DNA from 3 places in the Hymenobacter sp. DG01 genome. Region 1 is predicted to be linked to each of the others. Evidence: riboswitches for the same ligand, from Rfam matches in the RefSeq annotation. Region 1 holds a riboswitch; each other region holds the start of a gene.

What was found. A riboswitch is a leader RNA that binds a small molecule or an ion and turns the genes downstream of it on or off. The one in region 1 is predicted to bind S-adenosylmethionine.
Positions count from the first base shown of each region.
Region 2: linked by a shared signal. The riboswitch ahead of metH (methionine synthase) and the one ahead of FGZ14_RS17945 (O-acetylhomoserine aminocarboxypropyltransferase/cysteine synthase family protein) in region 1 are both predicted to bind S-adenosylmethionine.
Region 3: linked by a shared signal. The riboswitch ahead of FGZ14_RS07510 (phosphoadenylyl-sulfate reductase) and the one ahead of FGZ14_RS17945 (O-acetylhomoserine aminocarboxypropyltransferase/cysteine synthase family protein) in region 1 are both predicted to bind S-adenosylmethionine.

Region 1 covers NZ_CP040936.1:4,223,856-4,229,150, forward strand. Annotated here, with positions in the region: gene metX (homoserine O-acetyltransferase) at 1-294, opposite strand, end outside; gene FGZ14_RS17945 (O-acetylhomoserine aminocarboxypropyltransferase/cysteine synthase family protein) at 527-1,915, opposite strand; SAM riboswitch class I at 2,299-2,412, opposite strand; gene FGZ14_RS17950 (LysM peptidoglycan-binding domain-containing protein) at 2,776-3,078, opposite strand; gene FGZ14_RS17955 (hypothetical protein) at 3,297-3,713, shown strand; gene FGZ14_RS17960 (IPT/TIG domain-containing protein) at 3,958-5,295, shown strand, end outside.
Region 2 covers NZ_CP040936.1:3,864,559-3,869,853, reverse strand. Annotated here, with positions in the region: gene FGZ14_RS16400 (pitrilysin family protein) at 1-1,085, opposite strand, end outside; gene FGZ14_RS16395 (alkene reductase) at 1,375-2,508, opposite strand; SAM riboswitch class I at 2,734-2,847, shown strand; gene metH (methionine synthase) at 2,919-5,295, shown strand, end outside.
Region 3 covers NZ_CP040936.1:1,748,752-1,754,046, reverse strand. Annotated here, with positions in the region: gene FGZ14_RS07520 (sulfate adenylyltransferase subunit 1) at 1-447, opposite strand, end outside; gene cysD (sulfate adenylyltransferase subunit CysD) at 566-1,507, opposite strand; gene FGZ14_RS07510 (phosphoadenylyl-sulfate reductase) at 1,559-2,335, opposite strand; SAM riboswitch class I at 2,648-2,739, opposite strand; gene FGZ14_RS07505 (hypothetical protein) at 2,833-3,132, opposite strand; gene FGZ14_RS07500 (oligosaccharide flippase family protein) at 3,180-4,658, opposite strand; gene FGZ14_RS07495 (hypothetical protein) at 4,783-5,295, opposite strand, start outside.

The DNA of each region.
Region 1 (5,295 bases):
CGGATCGAAATGGCAGGCGGGGCCAACTAGGCCGGGCCACCAGCTTAGTACATCAGCATTAGCCGTAAGGGCATGGCACACCCACACCACATTGTCGCGGGCGGCATTGAGGCGGCCGTAGGTATGATAGGTAACTTCTACCCGGGGCAGCGTGGCCCCGCTTTCCAGTCGCAGAGGCCGGGGTAGGCGGAACAGGTGTGGTTCGTCGGGCTCAGGCATACTAGGAGCAGCCGGCAGCTGAAGCGGCGCCAGGGAGCTTCTCACGGGAGCCGTAGGAGTATCAGTCGTCTTCACAGGAGAAAATCCTTGCCGCGTCATCCTGACGCATAGTGGTGGTAATGCGCGAAAACCTAGCCCGCGGGCGGAGCCGATTCTGCCCGGCTCCGCCCCGGCTAAGCGCGGGCGGCTGTCTGCTGAAGATTCCTCTCTCACAAAAAACTTCAGCGCCTACCCGCTTACCGCGGTGCTGGAAGAAGCTACCTGGCGGCTCTCTCACCTGCCGCCAGGAATCAACCCCTCTCAAGTGCTAGACTTCCAGCGTAGCGGCATGTTCTACTTCCGGCTCGGGTAGCAGGGTGCTACCGGCTTCCTCAGAAGAAACCGAGGCTGCGTTGCGCACGGCGTCAAAGGCTTGCGCCAGATCGGCCCGGATGTCTTCAAAGTGCTCAATGCCTACCGAGAGGCGCAGCAGGGTAGGCGTTACGCCGGCCGCGCGCTGCTCCTCGTCGGAGAGTTGCTGATGGGTAGTGGCCGAGGGCTGAATGATCAGCGTCTTGGCGTCGCCTACGTTTGCCAGGTGGCTCACCAGCTTCAGGTTGTCAATAAACTGCGTAGCGGTTTCCTTGCTGCCTTTGATGGCGAAGGTGAGAACCCCGCCGTAGCCGCGCTTCAGGTATTTCTGGGCCAGGGTGTGGTAGGGGCTGCTCTTAAGGCCGGGGTAGTTCACGGCCTCTACCTGCGGATGCTGTTCCAGCCAGGTAGCCACGCGCAGGGCGTTTTCCACAGTGCGGTCTACGCGCAGGCTCAGCGTTTCCAAACCCTGAATCAGCTGCCAGGCGTTGAATGGGCTCTGGGATGGGCCAAAGTCGCGCAGGCCCTCTACCCGTGCCCGGATGATAAAGGCAATGTTGCCAAATGGTCCGCCCTTCCCGAACACATCATTAAACACCAGCCCGTGGTAACCTTCCGAGGGCTCCGTGAACTGCGGGAACTTGCCGTTGCCAAAGTCATAGGTGCCGCCATCCACAATCACGCCCCCAATACTAGTGCCGTGGCCACCAATCCACTTCGTAGCCGATTCTACCACAATGTGCGCGCCGTGCTCCAAGGGGCGGAAAAGGTAGCCCCCGGCCCCAAAGGTATTGTCTACAATCAGGGGAAGGTCGTGCTTGTTGGCAATGGCGGCAATGCGCTCAAAGTCCGGAATGCTGAAGCTGGGGTTACCAATGGTTTCCAGGTAAAGAGCCTTGGTGTTCTCATCAATCAGGGCCTCAAACTTCTCCGGCTGGTCGCCGTCGGCGAAGCGCACCTCAATGCCCAGGCGCTTGAATGCCACCTTGAACTGGTTGTAAGTGCCGCCATACAGGTGGGTGGTGCTCACAAAATTGTCGCCGGCCTGCAGAATGTTGTTCAGGGCAATGAACTGCGCGGCCTGCCCCGAGGAAACGGCCAAGGCCGCTACGCCACCTTCCAGCGCCGCTACCCGCTGCTCGAACACGTCAGTAGTCGGGTTCATGAGGCGGGTGTAGATGTTGCCAAACTCCTTCAGCGCAAACAGATTAGCACCGTGCTCGGCGTTCTTGAACACATAGCTGGTGGTCTGGTACAGCGGCACGGCGCGGGAACCGGTTACGGGGTCGGGCTGCTGGCCAGCGTGGAGTTGGAGGGTCTCGAAGTGGAGGTTCTGCGTGGACATGGCAGGGCAGGGTTAAAGGCCGTTTGGGTATGGAAGAGGGAGCGAAAACGCTGGAAGAGAGCCACGACAAGGCGTAGCGAGGGCCGCACCCGAACCAGCATGGAGTTGCTCCGAAAGCCAGTTGCGATGCGCAGAACCTGAGTGCCGCTGCGGGTCACCGAGGGTTCAGGCCGGAAAAAGGGGTAGGGATGTTGGGTAGCCGCTCAGGGCTAGCAACAGCAACAACAGGCGCTACAGCAGCGCATTCGCATTCGCCGGTTTGCGGCAGTGGCTGGAGCAGCTACCGAAACGCAGAAAGCCCACGGCGAGGCGATACGCGACAAAGCGACCGGGGCGTTGGGGGTGAAGGGGGCGAAAGCGAAGGTGTTTTCCATGGTACTCCTGAGTTATATGCCCCGCCAGCAAAAGCTTGGTCGGGCAGGAATTGGCACCTTTCGCGCGGTCGAAGGTTGCCAGCGGGTCACGGAGCCTGTTCTCTCGCCGCTTCTGTATAAATCTTATGAAAACTATCCCGCCGCGAGCGGGAGAGTACCGGGTTGGTATTGCAAAGGTATAGTGCTGTTTTTGATATATGCAATAGGTGGTTGAAAAATATTATTTCCGCTTGCTATTGTTACTGTGGAGTTTGAGGATAATTATTTTTTGTATTTAATAGGTTGATTTTCAATGGATAAATCCTGTGAAAAATCAGCAGGGTTTAAGCTTGAGCGAAGGGGTAGGTCCTTGCCCATTGATGAAAATAATTGCCCTCGGTACTCAATCTGAGTACTCGGTGTTTGCAAAAAGGGACTGCTAAAAAGCAAAAAAGCCACTCATGGCAGAGTGGCTTTTTTAGGATATTTCGAAGCTGAGGTTAAGGTTTATAGCTTGGGCAGCGTCAGCACCTGGCCTACTTCGATGTGGTCGGGGTTAGAGCCGATGATGCTTTTGTTGGCATCATAAATCTGATGCCATTTGGCAGCATCGCCGTAATGATGCTTAGCGATTTTGGAAAGCGAGTCGCCGCTCACTACCGTGTAGGTTTCGCCTTGGGCAGCAACCGGAGCAGCGGCGGGCTGGTTGGCGTTGCCAAAGAAATCGGTAGCGCCGCCGGCAGCGGGTTTAGCAGCGGGTTGAACAGGCTTTTTTTCGCCGTCGTTAGAGAGAAAATCAAACAGTCCCATGGTCGTAAAGTCAGGTAAGGGTGGAGAAATCAACCGACTACCAAGTGCATAAACGGGGTCGGTAGGGAGTATTACGCCAAGGCCCGCAATAAGTTATGGGCATGAAGCTCAAGCACGGACGGGCTGAACATCTTGCGCAACTGCCCCGTAAGAAGCGCAAAGTCAGGCGCTGCGTCTGATGGTATTTCTCCCTCTTATTTACTCTTTCCCCTACCCCCATGAAAAATCAAGCTGCACCGTTGCGCTACCTCGCCAGCCTCCTTCTGTTTGTGACCCTGTTTGCCGCCTCCTGCGGCAGCAAAGAAGGCAAAGTGGAAGGTGTGAACATGCTGTATGGCACCGAAAGCAAAATCTGGAAAACCGATAAGGAGCTGGACTCCACGGGTGATAAAGTAAAGCAGACCGATGCCCAGGAAGATGAGCGCATTACCTTCTTCGCCAACAAGCAGTACAACATGACCTCGCCTGCTGGCTCCGTGAACGGCAAGTACGATTTCGACCAGGCCAACAAGAAAATCACGATGACCCCCGACGGCGCTTCCCAGAGCAACACCTTCGATGTGGTAACCCTCACCGACGACAAGCTCACGCTCCGCAGCCCTCAGGGTGCTGAGCTGCGCCTGGAAAAAGAATAATCTGGCTTAATGTCAGATTCTCAAAAAAGCCCTTTCACGTACGTGTGGAAGGGCTTTTTTGGCTTCAGGCGTGGAGCCGCTCCGGTAAGCAGGAGGAGAAGCTACCCGCCGGCTGCTAGGCAGGCACAGCTGCCGCCCGGTCCGGCATTTCTGGTCCTGTGGATTGCTTATCCTGTGACTGTACGTATTTTTGGTTGAGCCTGAGAGATATGGGCTCTATTGTTAGGATTCATAGTTCGTGCATATGTTCATATTTCAGGCAGCCCGCCGAGTGGCTTTGCTTTGCCGTTTCCTCGTGTTTCTGCTGGTACCATTAGCCAGCCAGGGCCAAACTACCAGCACCATTGTCGCTTTCGACTTTAACTCCGGCACCAGCTACGAAACCCTACTGCCGACTACGGCCCCAGGCATTGGGGCCGCCGCTTCCTCCACCGAGGCCTTTGTTACCTTTACCGGTACCCCTGCCGGAACAAATGCCTTTAGTGCTGCTCCGGCCGGACTGGCGTTAGGTATGAATAACTCCAGCGGTACCAACAGCCGCTATTTCCAGTTCACGCTTGCCGGACCCAGTTTAAGCAACTATTCGTCCTACAAGCTATACTTTCAGTCACTGCATCCCTCTTCAGGTGCGCCTACCATCACGGTAGCTTATAGTACCGATGGGGGCACGAGCTTCACTACCGCCGCCTCGATTAACAACCCCGCAATAAGCACTTTTGCGGAACACGTAGTAGATCTGTCGGGCTTCACCGCTCTGAACAACAAGTCCTCCCTGATTCTGCGGCTGTTGGCCAGCGGAGCTACGGGCTCAGGGCCGTTGCGCATCGATAATTTTCAGGTGCAGGCTACTTCCGCCCTGAACCCTACCCCCGTCCTGACGGCCGTAAGCCCGACCAGCATTGCCGCTGGCAGCAACGGCTTTACCCTCACCGTAACGGGCTCGGGGTTTATTGCGGGCAGCGTGGTGCGCTTCAATGGCGTTGATCGGCCTACCGTATTCGGGAGTGCTACCCAACTCACGGCTACTATTCCGGCTTCAGACGTGGTGCTGGCGGGAACCTACCCCATAACCGTAGCTAACCCCGCGCCGGGTGGTGGTGCCTCAGGCAGCATCAGTTTCGTGGTGACGCCCGTGGTGCGCTGGGATGGCGGCGCGGGAACCAGCAGTTGGTTTGACGCCCGCAACTGGGACACCGACGCCGTGCCGACGACTACCGACGATGTGCTGCTTGACCACGCGGCTCTTCCCGGCCGTTATACGGTGGTGCTCGATGCGGGCGGGGCCGTAGCGCCGGCCCTTACGCCCACGGCTGAAGTTCGCTCCCTGACCATCAATCCGGGCGCCGGGGACTCTATCCTAGCAGAAATTTCGGCGTTGAATACGGCCACCATCCCGCTGCGGCTGAACCGCACGGGCGCCACCGAAACCGCATTGGCCGTGTATAACAAAGGCGTGCTGACAAACACGAGCGACAGGGGCGTGATTGACATTGCGGGCGACAACCCGAATTTCTTTCTCTACAACGGCGGAACCTACCGGCACTACACTGAGCAAGCACACGCAGGGCTGGTCGAGAACCTG
Region 2 (5,295 bases), 360 kb from region 1:
GGGCCGGCGTAGTTGAAGGCATTGCCGAGGTAGTTGATGCCCCCGCTCACGTCATCGGTGAGGCCGCGCTTCTGCACCATGGCCTGGTAGAGGCGCGAGTCTTTGCCCTGCAGCAGAATCTGGTCGAGCAGGATGAGGGCGTAGTACTCGGGCGTATTACGGTCGGGCATGTGGTAGGCGAAGGCCAGGGCTGGCTTGGTCGCCAGCTTGTCGTCCTTGGTGAAGCGCTGCTCCTTTTCCTGACGGGGCTCCGTAAGGTCTGGCTTGGGCGGCTGGGTAGCGGCCGGAATGTTGCCGAAGTATTTCTCGACCCACGCTTTGGCCTGCGCCGGCTCGAAGTCGCCGACTACTGCCAGGGCGGCATTGTTGGGGGCGTAGTAGGTCTTGAAGAAAGCCTGCGCATCCTCCAGGGTAGCGGCGTCAAGGTCCTTCAGGTCGCCGTAGAAGTTGTGGGCGTTGTTCCAGTTTTTGTTGGCGTACTGGGGCATGTCCAGCCACGGAAAGCCGCCGTAGGGCTGGTTGAGCACGTTCACGCGCACCTCGTTTTTCACTACCCCCTGCTGATTGGTGAGGTTGGCCTGGTTGATGGCGAGGCCGCGCATCCGGTCGGCTTCGGCCCAGAGCATAGTTTCCAGCTTGTGCGAGGGCACTACCTCGAAATAGTTGGTGAAGTCGAAGCGGGTAGAGCCGTTCAGGATACCGCCGTTTTTCTGAATCAGTTGAATGAACTCCATCTTGCCCAGGTTCTGGGAGCCCTGAAACATAAGGTGCTCAAACAGGTGGGCAAACCCGGTGCGGTTGCGGGGCTCGTTGCGGAAGCCGATGTTGTAATAGGCTGCTACGGTAGCTGTGGGCGCCGTGTGGTCGGGCGAAAGTACCACCTTCAGGCCGTTGGGCAGAGTGTAGTACTCCACCGGAATCTGAAACGAGGCCACGGCCGGCTGGGCCGGGGCGGCTTCGGCGGTGGGTGGGGGGGTAGGGCTGGTGGTGGTAACCGATGCGGTTTTGGGGCTGCAGGCGCTCAGGGCCAGCAGCAGGGCCGCGCTCAAGCCCAGCGCGCGACTTACCGGAGGTAGTGGCTTCATAGTCAGAAGATAGGAAAGCATGGGTCCGAAATGGCCCTCAACCTACACATTCTGCTGCAAAGAATTAATCCTACTCTATATAAGAAAAGCAAATTATCAACGAACCGGTCTAACCTGAGCACTTACGCCCGGTTTCGGTCAATAAATGCTCGCCCGCGCTGGTAGCCGCCAACAGCTTTATCGTCTGGCACCTTTCTCCCTGGGTAGCAAAGCCAGGGTGAGGCCCATTACAAAGAAACCCGCTTCGGCCGGGGCCGAAGCGGGTTTCTGTAAGCCAGGCGGGGTCGGCTTAGTTGTTCTGGTAATCCACGGGCTCTTTCGTATCTACACCTTGCTCCTGCAGAGAGGGGTAGTCGATATAGCCTTTGTCGCCGGGCACGTAGAACGTGCTGGGGTCGGGGGTATTAAGGGCGGCCCCGATGCGGAAGCGCTCCACCAGATCGGGGTTGGCAATGAAAGGCACCCCGAAGGCAATAACGTCGGCTTCGTTGTTGGCCAGGGCCTTATCGGCGGTTTCCTGGGTGTAGCCGCCGTTCAGGATGAAGGTGCCGTTGAAGATTTTGCGCAGGTGGGCCGCTACGGCCGGAGCCTGAGGCTGGGCCATGGGGTGGCCGGGCAGGGCCTCAATGACGTGCAGGTAGGCCAGGTTGAACTGGTTGAGCTGCTCGGTTACGTAGCTGAAGGTTTTCACCGGATCAGAGTCCTTGATGCTGGCGCTACCCTGGGGCGAGAGGCGGATGCCTACACGGTCGGCGCCCAGCTCATCCACCACAGCCTTTACCACTTCCAGCACGAAGCGGCTGCGGTTTTCCAGGCTGCCGCCGTACTCATCGGCGCGCTGGTTGGAGCCGTCCTGAATAAACTGATCAAGCAGGTAGCCGTTGGCACCGTGAATTTCAGCCCCATCGAAACCGGCGAGCTTGGCATTGCGGGCGGCCTGGCGGAACTGATCTACTACCCCCGGGATTTCGCTCAACTCCAGAGCGCGCGGCGTTGGCACATCTTCAAAGCCCTGACCGGTAAAGGCTTTGGCGCCTTCGGGCTTGATGGCCGAGGGCCCTACGGGTAGCTCCCCGTTGTGGAAGAAGGGGTGCGATACGCGCCCTACGTGCCAGAGCTGAATGAAAATGCGGCCCCCGGCAGCGTGCACGGCATCCGTCACTTTTTTCCAGCCGGCTACCTGCTCCTCCGAGTAGATACCGGGCGTATTGATATAGCCCACGCCCTGGGGCGATACCTGAGAGCCTTCGGAGATGATGAGGCCGGCTGAGGCGCGCTGCACGTAGTATTTCACCACGGAGTCGGTGGGGGCGGTAGCCTCGTTGGTAGCGCGGCTGCGTGTCATGGGAGCCATGGCGAAGCGGTTGGCCAGCGTGAGGGCACCCACTTGCACGGGCGTAAACAGATTGGTGGTTTGGCTCATGATGAAGTCTATATAGAGAACCCGCTACCTGCGGATCCAGCGCGTAGCAACTCGGGTACCTACATATATGTTTCCGCCGCGGTTACATTTATTTTCCTGCTAGGCTGGTGGAGGCGCGCTGCCTTTGCGCTGCCGAGAGGCTCTTCGGCCCAAAATCGGTGAGCCAGCCCCGCTCCCGGCTTCCCGAATTGAATTTCGAAGATTCCGGTTGTATCTTCGCAGAGTTACTTATCCAGAAAGACCGAGGGATTGGGCCCGATGACGTCTTAGCAACCTGAAATAAAACAAGGTGCTAATTCCCTTTCCGAGCTGCTTAGGCGGTCTGGAAGAAGATAAGAACAGGACGCGCTTCCCGCACGGCTCTCTCTGGATAGGCACTTTTTCGCTGCCGAATTACTTGAAGAGCCGATATGCCGACCGTCACTGACTCCCCGCTGCACGATATCCTTGCCAAACGTGTCCTGATTCTGGATGGCGCCATGGGCACCATGATTCAGCGCCACAAGCTGGAAGAGGCTGACTTCCGCGGCACGCGCTTCGCCGACCACCCCAAGCCTCTGCGCGGCAACAACGACCTGCTCAGCATCACCCGCCCCGATATCATCAAAGGCATCCACGCCGATTACTTCGCGGCTGGGGCTGACATGGTGGAAACCAACACCTTCAGCGGCACCACCATTGCCCAGGCAGACTACGCCCTGGAGGACATCGTGTATGAGCTCAACTACGAGTCGGCGCGCATTGCCAAGGAAGTAGCCGACGAGTTTACGGCCCAGAACCCCGATAAGCCCCGCTTCGTGGCCGGCGCCATTGGGCCCACCAACCGTACCGCTAGCCTCTCCCCCGACGTGAACCGCCCCGGCTTCCGGGCCGTGACGTTTGACGAGCTAGCCACTGCCTACCACGAGCAGGTGCGCGGCCTCATTGACGGCGGTTCCGACGCGCTACTCATCGAAACCATCTTCGACACACTGAACGCCAAAGCAGCACTGTATGCCGTTCAGAAGTTCTTCGATGAAGGCGGCCGCGTGGTGCCCGTCATGATTTCCGGCACCATTACCGACGCTTCCGGCCGCACCCTCTCGGGGCAGACGGTAGAGGCGTTCTGGAACTCGATTCGCCACCTGCCCCTGCTGAGCGTGGGCCTGAACTGTGCCCTCGGCGCCGATCAGTTGCAGGTGTACATCAAGGAGCTGAGCCGTATTGCCGACGTGCACATCTCGGCTTACCCGAATGCCGGTTTGCCGAATGCGTTTGGCGGTTACGATGAGTCGGCCCAGGAATTTGCGGGCGTGGTAGAAAACTACCTCAAGGAAGGTCTCGTGACGGTGGTGGGTGGTTGTTGTGGCACCACGCCTCAGCACATCGGTGAGCTGGCCCGCTTGGCCGACAAGTATGAGCCGCGTAAGCTGCCCGAGCTGCCGAAAGCTACCCGCCTGAGTGGCCTAGAGCCCTTCGGTATCTACCCCGACAGCCTCTTCGTGAACGTGGGCGAGCGGTGCAACGTAACCGGTTCCCGCGCCTTTGCCCGCCTCATCCGAACCGGCAACTACGAAGCCGCCCTGCAAGTAGCCCGCGACCAGGTAGAAGGCGGCGCCCAGGTCATCGACGTGAACATGGACGAAGGCATGCTCGACTCGGAGCAGGCCATGACCACGTTCCTGAACCTGATTGCCTCGGAGCCCGACATTTCGCGGGTGCCGATTATGATTGACTCCTCGAAGTGGAGCGTGCTGGAAGCCGGCCTGAAATGCGTACAAGGCAAGAGCATTGTCAACTCCATTTCCTTGAAAGAGGGCGAGGAAACCTTTAAGGAGCGCGCCCGCACCGTGCGCCAGTACGGCGCCGCCGTGGTGGTAATGGCCTTCGATGAGAACGGCCAGGCCGACAACTACGAGAAGCGCATCGAAATCTGCCGGCGCAGCTACGACATTCTGGTGAACGAAGTGGGCTTTCCGGCCGAGGACATCATCTTCGACCCCAACATCCTGACGGTGGGCACCGGCATGGAGGAGCACCGCACCTACGCCCTCGACTTCATTGAGGCCGTCCGCTGGATCAAGCAAAACCTGCCCGGCGCCCTCACCAGCGGCGGCGTCAGCAACATCAGCTTCTCATTCCGCGGCAACGACGTGGTGCGCGAAGCCATGCACTCGGCCTTCCTTTACCACGCCATCCGGGCCGGCCTGGATATGGGCATCGTGAACCCCAGCCAGCTAGCCGTGTACGACGAAGTACCCAAGGACCTGCTAGAGCTGGTAGAAGATGTGCTCCTGAACCGCCGCCCCGATGCCACCGAGCGCCTCGTGGAATTCGCCGACACAGTAAAGCAGAAGGACAAAACCGAAGTAGTAGCCGACGCCTGGCGCAGCCTGCCCGTAGCCGAGCGCCTGCAGCACGCATTGGTGAAAGGCATCACGGAGTTCATCGACGAAGACACTGAACAGGTGCGTCAGCAGGTCGCTAGGCCACTCGAAGTAATTGAAGGCCCCCTGATGGCTGGCATGAACGTAGTTGGTGACCTGTTTGGCGCGGGCAAGATGTTCCTACCCCAGGTGGTGAAGTCGGCCCGCGTGATGAAGAAGGCTGTGGCCTACCTGGAGCCCTACCTGCTGGCCGACAAGCAAAGCGGCGACCGGCAAACCGCCGGTAAAATCCTGCTGGCCACGGTGAAAGGCGACGTGCACGACATCGGCAAGAACATCGTGGGCGTGGTACTGGCCTGCAACAACTTCGATATTGTGGACCTGGGCGTAATGGTGCCCCTGGAAAAGATTCTGGACGAAG
Region 3 (5,295 bases), 2.3 Mb from region 1:
TTCGTCGTAGCCTACCAGATCCATCTTGTTCACGGCCAGCACAAAGTGCCGGATGCCCAGCAGGGCGGCAATGAGCGTATGGCGGCGGGTTTGCTCAATCACGCCCTGGCGCGCATCTACCAACACAATGGCCAGGTCGGCGTTGCTGGCGCCGGTTACCATGTTACGGGTGTACTGCACGTGGCCCGGCGCATCGGTAATGATGAACTTGCGGCGGGGGGTAGTGAAATACTTGTAGGCGACATCAATGGTGATGCCCTGCTCGCGCTCAGCCCGCAAGCCATCCGTCAGCAAAGCCAAATCCACGGTGCCATTAGAGGCCTGCCGCTTTTCCAGGGCCGCCAGCACGTCCAGCGACACCGATTCGGAGTCGTAGAGTAGCCGCCCAATCAGGGTGCTTTTGCCGTCATCGACGCTGCCGCAGGTGATAAATCGAAGTAAGTCCATGTTGGTGATGAGGTGAAAGGTGATGAGGTGAAATGTGTTGTGGGATGATGGAGTAGAGGGAGGAAGCCATTGCAGGACCATTCTTTTCACCTCATTACTTCATCACCTCATCACCCCACTAGAAATACCCGTTGCGTTTGCGGTCTTCCATGCCGGCTTCCGAGATGTTGTCGTCGAGGCGGGTAGCGCCCCGCTCGCTTACTTTGGCCAGCAGCAGGTCCTGGATGATGTCTTCCACGGTGGCGGCGTCGCTTTCCACGGCGGCCGTGCATGTAGAGTCGCCGACGGTGCGGAAGCGCACCTGCCGGGTCACGATTTCATCGTCCTTATCCAGGCGCAAGTGCTCCGAAAGGCCTAGTAGCTGGCCGGTAGGTAGCACCACGCAACGGCGCTCATGACCGAAGTAGATGTCGGGCAGGGCAATGTTCTCGCGCTGGATATAGCGCCACACGTCCAGCTCCGTCCAGTTGGAAATGGGGAACACGCGCACGTTTTCGCCCTTCTGGATGCGGCCGTTGTAGATGTTCCAGAGCTCGGGGCGCTGGCGCTTAGGGTCCCACTGCCCAAACTCGTCGCGGACGGAGAAAATGCGCTCCTTAGCCCGGGCCTTTTCCTCGTCGCGGCGAGCCCCGCCGATGCAGGCATCGAACTCAAACTCCTCAATGACCTCCAGCAGCGTATAGGTTTGCAGGGGATTGCGGCTGGGAAACTTGCCGCCCGGCTCGCGCAGGCGCTGCCGCTTGATGGTATCTTCCACTTGGCGCACGATCAGCTTTTCGCCCAGGTTTTCAGCTAGCTGGTCGCGGTAGGCCAGTACCTCGGAGAAGTTGTGGCCGGTATCGACGTGCACCAGGGGAAACGGGAAGCGGCCGGGCCGGAAGGCCTTTTCCGCGAGGCGGGTCAGCACGATGGAGTCTTTGCCGCCCGAGAAGAGTAGGGCTGGGCGCTCAAACTGGCCGGCCACTTCCCGCAGGATGTGGATGGCTTCGGCTTCCAGCCGGTCGAGATAATCGAAAGAAGGGGTACTCATGTGTAGAACACGATTTAGCGCAGAAGTCAGCTAAACTGGCGGAGCTGCTGTAGAGACGAATGAGAGGTAAAAGGCCCGTGGCTAGCCTGCCGGAACGGGCTCCACCACCGGGTCGGGGCCGTTGTGATGGGCGGTGGCGTGCAGGCCGCACTCCTTGGCCGAAAGGTCTTCCCACCACCAGCGGCCGGCCCGGAAGTCCTCGCCCGGCCGAATGGCGCGGGTGCAGGGGGCACACCCGATGCTCACGAAGCCCTGCTGATGCAGGGTGTTCACCGGCACTCCGTTTTCCTGGGTGAAGGCCACGGCCTGGTCCCAGGTCCAGTCGAACAGCGGATGGATTTTAACCAGGTTATGAGCCGCGTCCCACTCCACGGGGTCCATGGTTTGGCGGTTCTGCGACTGCTCGGCGCGGATGCCCGTAACCCAGGCGGCTTTGCCGGCCAGGGCGCGGTTCAGGGGCTTCACTTTGCGGATATGGCAGCACTCCTTGCGGTTCTCCACACTCTCGTAGAAGGAGTTAGGGCCTTTGGCTAGCATCAGCTGCTCTACGCTTTCCCGCTGGGGGTAGTACACCGCAATGGGCTGCTCGTACTTCAGCAGGGTCTTGTTCCAGGTGGCGTAGGTTTCCTGGAAATTCCGGCCCGTATCGAGGGTGAAAACCTGAATGGGAAGCTGGTGGCTGAAGATTAAATGGCTGATAATCTGGTCTTCCAGGCCGAAAGAGGTCGAAAAAACGGCCTGTTCGGGGAAGCGTTCAGCCACGAGGCGCAGCCGCTCCAGGGCCGTAGCCTGGATCAGCCGGGGGCGCAGGTCGTCGAGCAAGGCGCGGACGGCCGGCGCAGCAGTTGCTGCTGACATAACAAGAAGGGGAGGGAAGCCGGCCCACAGGCGCAAACTTCAGCTGACAGGATGGCCCTACCCCGCGGTGGCAGCCAAACAAGGAGGCGCAGCCAGCAGCGGCAAGGGCGAAAAGCCGGGTGTGCGGGCAGAGTCAGCTACACAAAAAACTGTGTCAGCAGAGCTGCCAGGCGCACAAACCAGGAAAAAAAGAAGGGTGCGTTACGCCTGACAACAACACGCCATGCCCATCATAGCACAACACCCATGCTGTAGAGCAATGGTGGTGGCGGATGTGGCGGCGGAGTTAGACAAGCGGTTCACGGTACGTTGTTTTTATATGGTCAGGACTTGGCACCGTTTCGGATGGTCCGCTGGTTGCCGGCGCTTCGTCGAGCCTGTCTCTCCACGCCTCTGTATAAAAACAATCCTTTCAGGTAAAGAATTGATGGGGCAAAAGTAGCGGCCAGAATTTTATACTTCCAAATTTTATTTTTCTGGTCAACTAAAAATCCTGATTATTCGCCGTGGCTGACGCTCGTAATTACGCCATCGGCCCCAATGCTTAGGTAGATATTATCGGAGGCTGCAGGCGAGGCCTTGTACACGTACGCTGAATCAGCAGAAACGCCCAGCATTCTGCGCGACGGAGCGCCGCCCATTATTCTCATTGCCTGCTGTTTAGACATGCCCACCCGGACCAGATAGGAATTGTGCTGGTTTCTTTTCCCGGGTATATGCTCCCTGAAAATCACAACCAGTAAAAGGAAGAAAGCAATGGCTAAAATTGACCCCAGAAAATGCTTCACCGCGTTCATAGAAGATAGTATATCAGTCTGTAGAATAATAATATATAAAACAACGGCTAGTGTTTCCGTTGTTTAAGTTTGCTGAGAAAAGCAGTTGCTTCGGGGGCCGAGTTCGTCACCAGAATCAGTCCGCCGTACACCAGCGTCAGCACGGTGGAGCGCAGGAGCATGGTAAGCAGGGGCGAGCTAAGGGAGGGCATCAGCCAGCCTGCTACCCCCGCCACGGCCGCAATACCTAGTATCAGCGGGATGCGCCAGGTAAAGGGCTGCATGCGGTAGCTGTGCCACACAAACCAGGTGCGGGCCACGTTAATGCTGACTTGCGCGATGCAGGCCGCTACCGCCGCCCCCACCATGCCCAGGCGCGGAATCAACAAACCGTTGAGCAGAATAGTGAGCAGCGCCAGTGACACGTTGAAAATCAGGTCGAACCGGTAGCGTGGAGACGTTACTACCATCAGGCCATTAACGCCCGTGATGCCATCGAAGAGCTTGCTGGCCAGTAGGAGCAGCACCACCACCGTACCCTCGGCGTAGCGGGCGTTGCGCATCAGGGAGTAGATAAAGTCCAGATTCAAGGCGATGCCCAGGAACAACAGGCAGCCGATGAGGGTGTTGAGGCGGGTAGCGCGGCGGTAGAAGTCGGCCATGCGCGGGAGGTCCTGCTGCTTCCAGTAGTCGGCCAGGAGCGGAAAGGCTATTTTGTTGAGGGAGCGGGCCGGAATAGCCAAGGCCGTACTGATGTTGCCGGCCACCACGTAAATGCCGGCCGCCGCCACGCTCACCTGGGCGCCCACCATCAGGGTGTCGATGAACATAATGATGCTGCCCGACAGGCTGCCAAGCAGGGTAAAGGCGCCCATGCCCAGCATTTCGCGCAGGGGGCGCACCGTGAGCACCTGCTGCGTAGGTCGCCAGTGCAGCTCCCCGATGGCCGCCGTGTAAGCCGTCAGCAGCAAAGCAATGACGCTGTTTACGCTCACAAACCACAGCACGTAGCCTGAGAAAGACAGGTAGCCAAAGCCAAACAGGAAAGCCCCCGTCACAATCAGAACTCGCAGCAGAATATCCTGCACGAAGGACGAGAAAGCCGTGTGGTACAGCGCCTTGAGGTAGGCATCCTGCACCGAGTAAAGCATGGTAAACAAGGCCAGCACGGCACCCCAGGCGTAGTACGGCGCCAGTAGGGGCGCATCCCGCCCATACCAGGGCAGCAGCAGTGGCTCGCCCAGAAAATACAGGGCCGTGACCACTGCAAACCCCAGCAGCGGCACACCCAGCAGCAGCGGCAGAAACCCTCGGTGCCCCGACTCTGGATGGCGGAAGTAAGGGAAAAAACGGATGCCCACGCTGGCAAAGCCAAAGGCCGCAACCTGGGCGTAGAGCGTGGCTACCGACGACAGGGTGGCCGTAACCCCCAGCTGCTCGGGCTGCAGAAAGTTGGGTAGCACCAGAGCCGTACTCACGAAGCCCAGCGCCAGCCCGATGTAGGAAATAATGGTGTTGCGCAGCCCCTGCCGCTGAACGATACCCAAACGGTGAAGTGATAAATGAGTGAATGAATGAATGTTCCAGCTGTCGTTCTAAGCGAAGCGAGAGGTCTAGGTTCTCCACGCGGCGGAGTAACCCAGATTCCGACCGAAGCGAGGAATGACATTGCTAGCCCATTCGCTCACAAATTTCCCGGCCGTTGACGAAGGCCACGTTGCGGCCGCGAAGGTACTCCATGATTTCGGCGAACTGGCGGGGGCCGTTGGTTTCGTTGGCCGGGTCGAAGTTCTCGTTGTGCCAGAGCACCGTGCACACGCCCCCGAACCGCTCTATTTTCTGAAACATCGGCATCAAAGCCGGCAGGATTTCCTTGGTAGCCAGTTGGAGGTAGCGCGGGTGATGGAGGGTAGCGTCCATCACGTTGAGCGGGATTTCCAGGAATGTAGATGTCTGAATAGAGTTTTTCGGTCCTAGGGTAAAGAAAGCTGGTGCTTCTGATGGTAGCGTATAAAGCCTCATTTGCGGAGGATCAACAATAAAAGGATCAGCATTAAAATTGAAAGTATAGAACGGTAGGCAGTAGGAATTTCGGAAGCCAAAGTGCTCCGCAAACCCTAGCGTAGAGTCATGAGTGAAACCATCCATACTCAGCAAAGTGGACGTGATGCGCGGCTCCCAACT